2 regions of the Actinocatenispora sera genome follow, and region 2 is predicted to be linked to the other one. Evidence: predicted binding sites of a transcription regulator. Region 2 holds the regulator's gene; the other holds the start of a gene.

Region 1 (6,699 bases), 4.0 Mb from region 2:
TCCGCCGTACCGGTGTCCACCGCGGCGCGCACCACCGCGCCACCCCGCCGTCTGCCCGCCATCCGGCCAGTATCGCCACCGGTCCCGGACGGGTACCGCCGGGGCGATGCGCCGGAGCCGGTAGGTTGCAGGACCGAACCCGGACCCACCCGAAGGAGCGGTATGGCCCACCGTGCGGTCACCAGCCGCGACGCCCGCTTCCAGCAGTGGCAGGCGCTCCTGCACAACCGCACCAAACGCACCCGTGCTGGCCTGTTCCTCGTGCAGGGGGTACGCCCGATCACCCTCGCGGTCCGGCACGGCTGGCGGCTCGCCACACTGCTGCGGCCCTACGGGGGGCGGCTGTCCGGCTGGGCCGCCGACCTGGTGGCGAGCTGCCCGACGACCGAGCTGGTCGAGGTCGCCGGCGACCTGCTGGCCGAGCTGGGCGGCAAGGACGCGCCGGAACTGGTCGCGATCGCCCACCAGCGACCCGACCGGCTGGACCGGCTGCGCGCCGCACCGGACCTGCTCGCGGTGGTGTTCGACCGGGCGGCGAGCCCCGGCAACATCGGCACCCTGACCCGCTCGGCCGACGCGTTCGGCGCCGCCGGCGTGGTCGTCACCGGGCACGCGGCCGACCCGTACGAGCCGCGGGCGGTGCGGGCCTCGACCGGCTCGCTGTTCGCCGTACCGGTGGTACGGGCGGAGCGCCGGGACGTGCTCGACTGGGTCGAGCGGCTGCGGGCCGGTGGCCTGCCGGTGCGGCTGGTGGGTACCGACGAGACCGGCGCCACCGATCTTCCGGCCACCGACCTGTCCGGGCCGACCGTCCTGGTGGTGGGCAACGAGACGACCGGTCTGTCCAGCGCCTGGCGGCAGGCGTGCGATGCGATGGTACGGATCCCGATGGGCGGCTCGGCCAGCTCGCTCAACGCCGCGGTCGCCGGCAGCCTGGTGCTCTACCACGCCGCCCAGCAGCGGGCAGCGGGCTGACCCGCGCCGGTACCGCGGTGTCGCCCGACCGTGATCATCACGGTGGGCCCGGCACAACCGAGGCGGATTATGATCGATCAGGCAGTTGGGACACCACACGGCGACGCCGGATCGGCGGACGCCGACAGCCGGGGGGCAGAGGCGTGACAGGGCCGGGCCGAGCACCGGGCCAGCAACTGGTCGGGCGTGCCGTCGATGCACCCAGCACGCGGTTCGGGCGGATCGGATCCGCGCGTTGAGCGGGCAGACCGGCCGCCGGACGGCAACCGGAACCAGGGCGGGGAGCCGGGCCGAGCGGGTCGCCGCAAGCTGGGCGGCGGCGATCTGGCAGACCAGCGTGGTGCCGGTGGCCCGGGGCGCACTCGCCGACCGGCTCCGGCCACTGGTCGACCAGCTGCTCGCGGCCGAAGCGCAGCCCGACGGCGGCTACGCCGCCGGCACCGAGGTGGGCGGCCAGCTCGTCGCCGAGCACTTCACCGACCCGGAGGCGCTGGCCCGCACGCTGATCGTGCTGGACGCGGCGGTGCCGGCCGAGCAGCGCGGCGAGCTGATCGCCGGCCTGGCCGCCGGGTACACCGCGGCGCTGCGCGGCCGCACCCTGGCCGAGCAGGAGACGATCCGGCTGGCCGCGATGCAGGCGCAGGCCCGCGCGGAGCGCGCGCTGAGTGCGGCGGAGGCCCGGTTCCACGCGGTGTACGCGGACTCCGCCATGGGCATCGCGCTGACCGACCTGGACGGCCGGGTGGTGGCGGCCAACGACGCCCTGCACACGATGCTGCGCACCGCACCCGGCGGCCTCGCCGACCGTGACCTGCTCGGGCTGGTCCATCCGGACGACCGGGACAGCCTGCGGGACATGGTCTCCGACCGGCTGGCCACCGGCACCATCGGCCGGATCCGCACCGAGCGCCGGCTGGTCGCCGACGACGGCGAGCTGCTGTGGGCCATGCTCGCGGTGTCGGTGGTGCGCGACCAGGCCGGCCGGCCCACCTATCTGGTGGTGATGGGCGAGGACAACACCCGCCGCCACCACCTGGCCGACACGCTGTCCTGGCAGGCCACCCACGACACGCTGACCGGCCTGGCCAACCGCACCCTGTTCACCGAACGGCTGCAGCGGCTGTTCGCCCGGGGTACCGGTCGGCTCGGGCTCTGCTTCCTCGACCTGGACGGCTTCAAGATCATCAACGACAGCCTCGGCCACCATGTCGGGGACGAGCTGCTGCGGCACGTGGCCGACCGGATCGCCGCCGCGGCCGGGTCGGACAGCCTGGTCGCCCGGCTCGGCGGGGACGAGTTCATGGTGCTGCGGGCCGATTCGGCCGGCGAGGCGGAGCTGGTCGCGCTGGCCGACCGGATTCTCGCGGCGCTGGACGAACCGATCACCGTGGCCGGCCACGAGCTGTCGGTGTCCGCCAGCATCGGCGTGATCGAACGCGCCACCCTCGGTACCGACGCCGCCGAGCTGATGCGCGCCGCCGACATCACGCTGTACTGGGCGAAGGCGGCCGGGAAGGGCTGCTGGGCGACGTTCGACCCGGAGCGCGACGCGCAGCAGGCGGCCCGGCAGCTGCTCGCCGAGGCGCTGCCCGGCGCGCTGCGCGAGGAGCAGTTCACCCTGTCCTACCAGCCGGTCGTGGACCTCGCCGACCACCGGGTGACCGAGCTCGAGGCGCTGGTGCGCTGGCGTCACCCGCGGCTCGGAGAGCTCGGCCCGGAGGCGTTTCTGGGCATCGCCGAGGAGACCGGGCTGGTCGTGCCGCTCGGCCGGTGGGTCCTGCAGGCCGCCTGCGCGCAGGCCCGTCGCTGGATCGACCGGTACGGCTGGGCGCCGGTGGTGTCGGTCAACCTCACCGTGCGCCAGGTGTGCGCGGCCGACCTGGTCGACGACGTCCGGCAGGCGCTGGCCGCGGCCGACCTGCCCGCCGAGGCGCTGCAGCTGGAGGTGACCGAGCGCGCGCTGATCGGCGCGGAGCCGGTCGCGGCGCTGCGCACCCTGTACGAGTCGGGGGTGCGGATCGTCATCGACGACTTCGGCACCGGCTACTCCAACCTGGTGTACCTGCGGCAGGCACCGGTGCACGGCATCAAGCTGGCCCGGTCGTTCACCGAGAGCTTCAACTCGCCCAGCCATCCGGACCGGGCCGACGTGGCGATCGTGCGGGCGCTGGTGTCGCTCGCGCACACGCTGAACCTGACGGTGACCGCCGGCGGGGTCGAGACCGCCCGGCAGGAGTCCCGGCTGCGCGCGCTGGGCTGCGAGTGGGGCCAGGGCTTCCGGTACGGGCGGCCCGCCGTCGCGGCGCACATCGACCACGTGCTCGCCGCCGGCCGCACCGTGGCACCACACGGCTGACGCGCGCGGGTGCCGGGCGACGGCGCTGCCGGCCGGCCGACCTTCTATGATCGGCAGAATGGCGGAGCACGTACTGGTCCCGTGGCAGATCACCGACGGCGACGGGGGCTGGCCGACCACCCTGCGCGTCGACGTGTGGGACGGGCAGGGCACGCCGCCGGACGTCTCCGACATCTCCTTCTACGTCCTGCCGTACGCGGTGCCCAGCGCCCGCGGCCTGATCACCGCGATGCCCCGGCTGCGGGTGGTGCAGGCGCTGACCGCCGGGTACGAGCAGATCATCCCGCTGCTGCGGCCCGGCGTGACGCTGTGCAACGGGCGGGGGCTGCACGACGCCAGTACCGCCGAGCACGCGCTCGGGCTGATCCTCGCCGCCCAGCGCGACCTGCCGAGGTGGGTGGACGACCAGCGCGAGCACCGCTGGGAACCGCACTACACCCGGTCGCTGGCCGACAGCCGGGTGCTGATCCTCGGCTACGGCTCGATCGGTACCGCGCTGGAGCGCCGCCTGCTGGCCTGCGAGGCGAGCGTGGTCCGGGTGGCGCGGTCGGCCCGGCCGGAGGCGCGGGTGCACGGGGTGAGCGAGCTGCCGGCGCTGCTGCCGCACGTCGACATCGTGGTACTGGTCCTGCCGGACAACGAGTCGACCGAGCGGCTGTTCGACGCCACCGCGATGGCCGCGCTGCCGGACGGCGCGCTGGTGGTCAACGTGGGCAGGGGGCGCACCCTGGACACCGACGCGCTCGCGGCCGAGACCGGGCGGGGCCGACTGCGGGCGGCGCTGGATGTCACCGATCCGGAGCCGCTGCCGGCCGAGAATCCGCTGTGGTCGCATCCGGGTGTGCTGATCACACCGCACGTGGCCGGCGGCTCGGCGACCTTCTACCCGCGGGCGCGCCGGCTGGTCGGCGACCAGTTGCACCGGTTCGTCACCGGTGCCCCGTTGCGCAACGTCGTCCGCGAGGGCTGACCTCCGGGTACGGCGTGCACCGCCGGCCGCCGGCGCCGGAGCCGGCGGGCGTCACGGTCCGCGACGCCTGGCGCCCGGTTCGCGCTACGGTGGACCGACGGCCGCCCGCGCGGGAATGCGCGGGGGCAGGCCACCGTTGTTACCCCCGAGGGGTATCGATCCGGAAGGGGAAACCGTGCCGACCGTCGAGTTGACCAAGGACAACTTCAACAGCACGTTGGAGAGCAACGACACCGTGCTGATCGATTTCTGGGCCAGCTGGTGCGGCCCGTGCAAGATGTTCGCACCGGTGTACGAGAAGGCCGCGGAGAGCAACCCGGACCTGGTGTTCGGCAAGGTCGACACCGAGGCACAGCAGGAGCTAGCGGCCGCGTTCGACATCCGTTCGATCCCGACGCTGATGATCGTTCGGGACAAGATCGTGGTGTTCTCGCAGCCCGGCGCGCTGCCCGAGTCGGCGCTGACCGACGTCATCGACCAGGCCCGCAAGCTGGACATGGACGAGGTCCGGGCCAGCGTCGCGGACCAGCAGGCCAGCGAGACGCAGGCCTGACCTCGAGCCGGCCGACCGCCGGCCACCGCAGCCACCCTCGACGGCGCGGACCCGACTGATCGGGTCCGCGCCGTCGTCGTCTGCACCGCGACGCGCCGAACCCGCACCGGACCGGGGCGAACCGGCTACGAGTTCCGGTTCTGGGCGCCCGGAATGTTCCCCGGCGCACTTGTTCGCTGACGGTGAAACCACCCGGGGAATGAGTCGGGTCGGCTCAAGGTTGACCCGGTCGAGTACGAGGAATGGAGCCCCAACACATGGCTGACCAGACTGCTGACCGCAAGGCCGATTACGAGCTGCCCGTACTGCCGCTGTCCGACACCGTGGTCCTGCCCGGCATGGTCGTCCCGGTCACGCTGGACTCGGAGCGCCAGGCCGCGGTCGACGCCGCCCGGACGGCGACGAAGGCACCCGCCACCCCGGGTCTGCTGCTCGTCCCCCGCATCGACGGGCACTACGCCCCCATCGGCGTCGTCGCCCAGATCGTCAAGGTCGGCCGGCTGCCCGGTGGCGAACCCGCCGTAGTCGTCCGGGCGATGAGCCGGGCCCGCATCGGTACCGGCGTCAACGGCCCCGGCGCCGCGCTCTGGGTGCAGGCCGACAAGATCACCGACCCCGCGCCGAGCGCCCGCACCACCGAGCTCGCCACCGAGTACAAGTCGGTGCTGACCTCGATCCTGCAGCAGCGGGGCGCGTGGGAGGTCATCGACCGGATCGGCGCGATGAGCGACGCCGGTGAGCTCGCCGACACCGCCGGCTACACCAGCTGGCTGGACACCGAGCAGAAGCTCGACCTGCTGTCCACGGTGGACCCAGCCGACCGGCTGGAGAAGCTGCTGGAGTGGGCGAGGACCCACCTGGCCGAGTCCGAGGTCGCTGAGAAGATCCGCGACGACGTGCAGCAGAACATGGACAAGACGCAGCGGGAGTTCCTGCTGCGCCAGCAGCTCGCGGCGATCCGCAAGGAGCTGGGCGAGAACGAGCCGGACGGCGCGGACGACTACCGGTCCCGGGTCGAGGCGGCCGAGCTGCCGGAGAAGGTGCGCACCGCCGCGCTGCGCGAGGTGGGCAAGCTGGAGCGCGCCTCCGACCAGTCGCCGGAGGCCGGCTGGATCCGTACCTGGCTGGACACGGTGCTGGAGCTGCCGTGGACGACCCGCACCACCGACTCGACCGACGTACCGGCGGCGCGCGAGGTGCTCGACACCGACCACGCCGGGCTCGACGACGTCAAGGACCGCATCGTGGAGTACCTGGCGGTACGGTCGCGGCGGGCGCAGCGCGGCCTGTCGGTCGTCGGCGGTCGCGGTTCCGGCGCGGTACTCGCGCTGGTCGGACCGCCCGGGGTCGGCAAGACGTCGCTGGGCGAGTCGGTCGCGCGGGCGCTCGGGCGCAAGTTCGTCCGGGTGGCGCTCGGCGGTGTCCGGGACGAGGCGGAGATCCGCGGCCACCGGCGCACCTACGTCGGCGCGCTGCCGGGCCGCATCGTCCGGGCGATCTCCGAGGCCGGTTCGATGAACCCGGTGGTACTGCTGGACGAGGTCGACAAGGTCGGCGCGGACTACCGCGGTGACCCGGCCGCGGCGCTGCTGGAGGTGCTGGACCCGGCGCAGAACCACACGTTCACCGACCACTACCTGGAGGTCGAGCTGGACCTGTCGGACGTGCTGTTCCTGGCCACCGCCAACGTCGCCGACACCATCCCGCCGGCGCTGCTGGACCGGATGGAGCTGATCCGGCTGGACGGCTACACCGAGGACGAGAAGGTCACGATCGCGCGCGACCACCTGCTGCCCCGGCAGCTGGAGCGGGCCGCGCTGTCCGCCGACGAGGTGGCGCTGACCG
Region 2 (6,699 bases):
CGTTCGGCAGCAAGCGGGAGCTGTTCGAGCGGTCCCTGACCCGGTACACCGAGCGGCAGACCGGCGAGCTGGTCGACCTGCTGCACGCCGACACCCCGGTACCGGAGCGGTTGCGCGCGCTGTTCGACGCGATCATCACGGCCGGGTCGGACGGCTGCTTCACCGTCAGCTCGGTGGTGGAGCTCGCCGGCCGGGACGACGAGCTGACCGCGTGCGCGCTGCGCGGGATGTCGTCGTTGCGCGGCGAGCTTCGATGTGCCATCGAGGCCGGTCAGGCGGCCGGCGAGATCCGCACCGGATCGTCGCCGGACGAGCTGGCCGACTTCGTCCAGGCCACCATCGCCGGCCTGCAGGTGATGGCGCGGGGCGGGGTGGCCGACACGGCGATGCGGCACGCCGCGAACGTGGCGCTCGCCGCCATGTAGCCGGCACCGAACCCCCACCCACCAGCAACGACCCGATCCGCCCGGGCAACGCACGAGCCGGGCGACCCCGACCGAGAACCCTTGGCGGCCAACGACGGCCGCGTACTAGAACGATCAGTCCAAAAATCCTTGTCTTCGGGAGACCCGCCATGCCGCTCGCGGTCTACATCCTCGCGCTGAGCGTCTTTTCCCTAGGTACCAGCGAATTCGTCATCTCCGGGCTGTTACCCGAGGTGGCCGGCGACCTGCACGTGTCGATCCCCACCGCCGGGCTGCTCATCTCCGGCTTCGCGATCGGGATGCTCGTCGGCGCGCCGATCCTCGCCGCGGCCACCCTCAAGCTGCCCCGCAAGGTCACGCTGACCGGCGCGCTCGCGGTGTTCATCGCCGGCAACGTGCTCGCCGCGATCGCACCGAACTACCCGATGCTGTTCGGCGCCCGGGTGCTCACCGCGCTCGCCACCGCCGCGTTCTGGGCGGTCGGCGCCGCGACCGCGGTCAAGCTGGCCCCGGCCGGCGCGCACACCCGCGCGCTCGCCGTCATGGTCGGCGGGCTGACCGTCTCCAACATCATCGGCGTACCGTTCGGCACCCTCGTCGGCCAGCACCTCGGCTGGCGGGCGGCGTTCCTGGTGGTCGCCGGGCTCGCCGGGATCGGCCTGGTCGGCGTGCTCAAGGTGGTACCGGGCGGGCACTCCGCGGACCCGGCCGACCGGCCCAACCTGCGCGGCGAGCTGGCCGCGTTCCGCAGCGGCCGGCTGTGGCTCGCGCTCGCCACCACGGCGCTGGTACAGACCGGGTTCATCGCGGTGTTCAGCTACCTGACGCCGCTGCTGACCCGGGTCGCCGGCGTGCCGAGCGGGCTGATCCCCGGCGTCCTGCTGCTGTTCGGGCTGGGCAACCTGGTCGGCATCACGCTCGCCGGCCAGTTCGCCGACGCCCGGCAGCTCGGCACCCTGTACGTGGCGCTCGCCGGGACGATCCTGGTGCTGGCGTCGCTGGCGCTGTTCGCCGGGTCGACCATCGCCGCGGTCGCACTCGCGTTCGGGCTCGGGCTGTTCGGCATGGCGTGCGCGCCGTCGATGAACGGCCGGGTCTTCTCGCTGGCCGGAGCCGCGCCGACGCTGGCGTCCTCGGTCAACGTGTCCGCGTTCAACGCCGGCAACACGATCGGGCCGTGGCTCGGCGGGCTGGTCATCGCCGGCGGCCTCGGGTACGCCTCGACCGCCTGGGTCGGTGCCGCGGTCGCGGTCGGCGCGCTGGCGCTGGCCGTACTGTCCGGCGTGGCGGACCGGCGGTCCCGGCCCACCGAGCCGGTGCGGACCGACGTACCGACAACCGAGCTCGCCGACATGGCCGCCTGACGACCCGCTCGCCCGGTCGATCACCCCGTGCCGTCCGCATGCCGGACGGCACGGGGCTCGTCGCCCCCGGCATGGTCGGCGCACCGGACCGGCACCCCGCCGACGGGAGAACGGCTCGCCGCCGTTGCGATCGGGAAGATCGAGCACGAACGAGGCACTCACCCTGACCTTGTAGGGTTGCCACTCCGGCAAAGTCAGAGGAACACAAGGCGGTGAACACCGTGCGGGTACGGGTCGAGAAGGCCGTGCTACCAGGCATCGGCGTACGGCACGACCTAGCCACCACGTCCGGTCGTCGGATCGGGGTCATCACCCACCGATCGGGCCAGCGCGACCTGATCGTGTACGACCCGGAGGATCCCGACGAAAGCAGCGACACCGTGCCGCTGACCGACGACGAGGCCGATGCGCTCGCGGTGATCCTGGACGCATCCCGGGTGCTCAGCCAGCTCGCCGGGCTGCACGACCAGGTCGCCGGCACACTGGTGATCGAGCAGATCCCGGTGCGGGCCGGCTCGCCGTTCGCCGGCCGGCCGATGGGCGACACCCAGGCCCGCACGCGTACCGGCGCCTCGATCGTCGCCGTACTGCGACACGGCGAGGCGCTCGCCTCGCCCACGCCGGACTTCCGGCTGGCCGGCGGCGACCTGATGGTCGTCGTCGGTACCCGGGAGGGCGTCGACGGGGTGGCCGACATCATCGCGCACGGGCAGACGGGGTAGCCGGTGGACACTGCGGCACTCCTCACCGAAATCGGCGCGCTGCTGTTCGGCCTCGCCCTGCTCGGCCGCGTCGCCCGTCGCATCGGCCTCACCCCGATCCCGCTGTACCTGCTCGCCGGGCTGGCCTTCGGCCACGGTGGGCTGCTGCCGCTGTCCGCCAGCCAGGAGTTCACCGAGGCCGGCTCGGAGATCGGTGTCGTCCTGCTGCTGGTGATGCTCGGCCTCGAGTACTCGCCGGAGGAGCTGGTCGGCAACCTGAAGCGGCACGCGCCGTCCGGCCTGATCGACGCGGTGTTCAACGCGGTACCGGGTGCCGCGCTCGCGCTGATCCTCGGTTGGGGTCCGGTCGCCGCCGTGGTCCTCGCCGGCATCACCTGGGTCTCCTCGTCCGGCGTGATCGCGAAGGTACTCACCGATCTCGGCCGGCTCGGCAACCGGGAGACGCCGACGGTGCTGTCGGTGCTGGTCACCGAGGACCTGGCGATGGCGCTCTACCTGCCGATCCTGACCGCGGTGCTGGCCGGATCGGGCCTGCTGATGGGCGGCCTGACGTTGGGCATCGCCGTCCTCACCATCACCGCCGTACTCGTCGTCGCCATCCGGTACGGCGGCTTCATCTCGGCGCTCGTCTCGGCCAAGAACGCCGAGTCCTTCCTGCTCGGCGTGCTCGGCCTGACGCTGCTCGTCGCGGGCGTGGCACAGGGCCTGAAGGTGTCGTCCGCGGTCGGCGCCTTCCTGGTCGGCATCGCACTGTCCGGCGAGGTCGCCGAGCACGCCAGCCAGCTGCTCAGCCCGCTGCGTGACCTGTTCGCCGCGGTGTTCTTCGTCTTCTTCGGCCTGCACACCGACCCGCGGTCGATCCCGTCGGTGCTGCTGCCAGCGGTCGGGTTGGCCGTGGTGACGATGGGTACGAAGGTGGCGACCGGCTACCTCGCCGCGAAACGCGCCGGCATCGCACCCCGCGGGCGTTGGCGGGCCGGGCTCGCGCTGACGCCACGGGGAGAGTTCTCGATCGTCATCGCCGGGCTGGCGGTGGCGGCCGGGATCGAGAAACAGATCGGGCCGCTGGCCACCGCGTACGTGATGATCACCGTGGTGGTCGGGCCGTTGCTGGCCCGGCTCACCGACATCGGCCGGCCGCGCCGGCGGGTCAAGGTGGTCGCCACGCCGCTCCCGGCCGGCGCGCCGATCGACGTCGACGATCTGATCGGACCGGAGGAGCAGGCCGCCATGCTGCCCGAACCGCGGACAGTGCCGGACACCCCCGAGCCGCATCACGCCGCGAACGGGCGGGCCGGAGCCGGACCACCGGGCCAGGCCCCACCGGACGAGCCGGCGGTGGTCGAGGCGACCGAACTCGACGAGGCCACCGCCGAGCGCGACGACGTGCACTGACACCACCGCGGCGCGGTCTGCGTCCGTCCCGGCCCGGCCGGGAGCCGCTCAGCCCTGACCGGCCGCGTCGCCGGCGGCGCCCGGCCCGGACGCGCCCTGCCCGGACGCGTCGCCGGAGGCGCCGTGCCCGGCCTCGCCGTGCCCGGTCTGGCCCTGGCCGGCAGCACCCTGGCCGGTCTCGCCCTGCCCTGGACGCGCGGGCTGCTGCTCGGCGAACCGGTCCAGGCTGTCCTTGGCCCGGACGACACCGGTGCCGATCTTGTCGGAGTACTTCCCGCCGGTCTTCTCGTCGATGAAGCCGGCCGCCCGGTCCAGCTTCGCGTCGATCTTGTCGTTGTGCTCGGCCGCGAGCCCGCGGGCCCGGTCGGTGGCCTTGTCAGCCAGCTCGGTGGCCCGATCGGCGAACTCGTCGAACTTGTCCCACAAACTCACTGGCCTTCCCCCTTCACCGGTCGGACTCCATGGTGCCCCGCCGGTATCGGCCCGCCCAGCCCGGGCGGCCGAAACCCGGGGAATCCCAGGGTTGCCGGCCGGCAAAGCCTGGGTTGCCGGCCACCAGTGGCGGGCGCCGGCCACCGGGAGCCGGGGTTGCCGGCCACCAGGGCCCGGGCCACCCGCCGGACGAAAAAGGTCCTGGCCGCACCGATGGGTGCGGCCAGGACCGACGTTCTCGACCCGGAAGGGCGTCAGTGGTCGTCGCCCCTGTTGCCCATGTAGTCCTTGCCCTTTTCGGCGGCGCTGTCCAGCTTGTCGTCGTACTTCCCGCCGGTCTTCTCGCTCGCCATGTCACGGGCCTTGTCCATGCCCTGCTCGGCCTGATCCGGGTGGTCGCCGAGCATGTCCTTGGCCTTGTCCTTCATGTCGTCGAACTTGTCCTTCATCCCCATGACCCGTTGTCCCTCTCGTTGCGATCCGCGGCGACCGGCCGGCCGCCGCCACCACCACGAAGGCGGCTCCGGTCACCGACGCTACCCAGCAGCACCGGGCTGACCCCGTTCTTCGACGTTTCCCCGATACCGACCACTCGGACGTGCGACACTCCCGCCCACACACACGGACACGGCCGGGGGACGTGTCGTCCCCCGGCCGTGTGCCGGTGCTTTCGGGTGTTTTCGATCAGCGGTCGCGGCGCCGCTGCTGGGAGTTGCGCGGGCGCCAGACGACCAGCGCCGTCTCCTGGGTCGGCACCAGATCCCGCCCGTACGACGGGGTCATGGCGTGCAGCTCGGCCAGCTGACGGCGCGCCTCCAGCAGCTGCTCCTCCAGCTCGGCGACCCGGGACTGCATCAACCGGGTGGCCTGCTCCAGCTCGATGATCCGCTTGATCCCGGCGAGGTTGACCCCCTCCTCCTGGGACAGTCGCTGGATCTCGCGCAGCAGAGCCACGTCCCGCGCGCTGTAGCGTCGGCCGCCGCCCGCGGTGCGGCCCGGCTGCACCAACCCGAGCCGGTCGTACTGCCGGAGCGTCTGCGGGTGCATGCCGGCCATCCGAGCCGCGACGGAGATGACGATGACCTTCGCATCCGACGTCGACTCGATGTTGACGAAGAACTCCGTGGCCATGCCGACCTCCTCAGTGCTCCTGCCGGTGGACCCGGGCGTCGATCCGGTCGCGCGGTGCGGCCGGCGTCTCCGCGGCGAACTCGGCCAGCGCCTTGCGGGCCCGCTCGGACAGCTCCGGCGGTACCGACACGTCGATCGTCACCAGCAGGTCGCCGGCACCGGTCTTCGCCGGCACACCCTTGCCCCGGACGCGCAGGACCCGGCCGCTCGGCGTACCCGGCGGGACCCGGACGGTGACCACACCGTCCACTGTGGGCACTCGCAGGTCCGTACCGAGCGCCGCCTCGGCGAACGTGACCGGGACGGTCAGCGTGATGTTCTTGCCGCTGCGGCCGAACAGGTCGTCCGGCGTGACGTGCACCAGCACGTACAGATCGCCGGCCGGACCGCCGCGGCCACCCGGCTCGCCCTTGCCGCGCACCCGGATCCGCTGCCCGTCGGACACACCGGCCGGCAGCCGGACCGACATCGTGCGGGTCTTCGTGACCCCGCCGGTGCCGCGGCACTCGGGGCACTTCTCGTCCACCACCGAGCCGGTACCGGAGCAGTCCTTGCACGGCTCGGAGAAGCTGAACGCGCCCTGGTTGCTGGACGTCAGCCCCGAGCCATGACAGGTCGGGCAGGTGCGCGGCGAGGTGCCCGGCTTGGCGCCGGTGCCATGGCACAGGTCGCAGACGCCCGGCGACCGCAACGACAGCGGCAGCGTCGTGCCGAGCACCGCGTCGGTGAACCCGACCGACACCTCCGCCTCGATGTCCCGGCCGACCCGGTCGGTCGGCGGCGCGTTGTGCCGCCCACCGCCGAACAGCGAACCGAACAGGTCGGTGAAGCCACCGGCCCGGCTCTGCGCGTTGCCGATCAGGTCGGACAGGTCGAACGGCATGCCGCCGCCGCCCGCCGCCCCGCCCGGCATCCGGCCGCCCAGGCCGCTGCCGAACAGCGACCTGGTCTCGTCGTACTCCTTGCGCTTCTTGTCATCGGAGAGCACGGAGTAGGCCTCGGAGACGTCCTTGAACCGCTCGCGGGCGGCGTCGTCACCGGGGTTGTGGTCGGGGTGCAGCTCCCGAGCCAGCTTGCGGAAGGCCTTCTTGATGTCGCTCGCCGGCGCATCCTTCGGCACACCGAGGACCTTGTAGTAGTCCTTCTCCAGCCAGTCCTGTTGGCTCACCGCAGCAGCCCCCCTTCCACCTGTCCACGCATCGAACCGGTCAGCTCTCCGACCCGTCCGTG

What was found. Region 2 encodes HspR, which represses chaperone genes until heat shock. Its sites were predicted from a motif close to TTGAGTNNNNNNNACTCAA; they were not measured.
Positions count from the first base shown of each region.
Region 1: lon (endopeptidase La) is a predicted target of HspR. The motif match lies at 5,054-5,072, and genes of this name have one in related genera.

Region 1 covers NZ_AP023354.1:5,005,548-5,012,246, forward strand. Annotated here, with positions in the region: gene Asera_RS23755 (spermidine synthase) at 1-62, opposite strand, end outside; gene Asera_RS23760 (TrmH family RNA methyltransferase) at 163-975, shown strand; gene Asera_RS23765 (putative bifunctional diguanylate cyclase/phosphodiesterase) at 1,211-3,331, shown strand; gene Asera_RS23770 (2-hydroxyacid dehydrogenase) at 3,390-4,301, shown strand; gene trxA (thioredoxin) at 4,477-4,854, shown strand; gene lon (endopeptidase La) at 5,112-6,699, shown strand, end outside.
Region 2 covers NZ_AP023354.1:1,015,177-1,021,875, forward strand. Annotated here, with positions in the region: gene Asera_RS04720 (TetR/AcrR family transcriptional regulator) at 1-425, shown strand, start outside; gene Asera_RS04725 (Cmx/CmrA family chloramphenicol efflux MFS transporter) at 575-1,789, shown strand; gene Asera_RS04730 (cation:proton antiporter regulatory subunit) at 2,011-2,511, shown strand; partial or broken gene Asera_RS04735 (cation:proton antiporter) at 2,515-3,693, shown strand; gene Asera_RS04740 (antitoxin) at 3,955-4,338, opposite strand; gene Asera_RS04745 (antitoxin) at 4,593-4,793, opposite strand; gene Asera_RS04750 (heat shock protein transcriptional repressor HspR) at 5,023-5,469, opposite strand; gene dnaJ (molecular chaperone DnaJ) at 5,480-6,637, opposite strand; gene grpE (nucleotide exchange factor GrpE) at 6,678-6,699, opposite strand, start outside.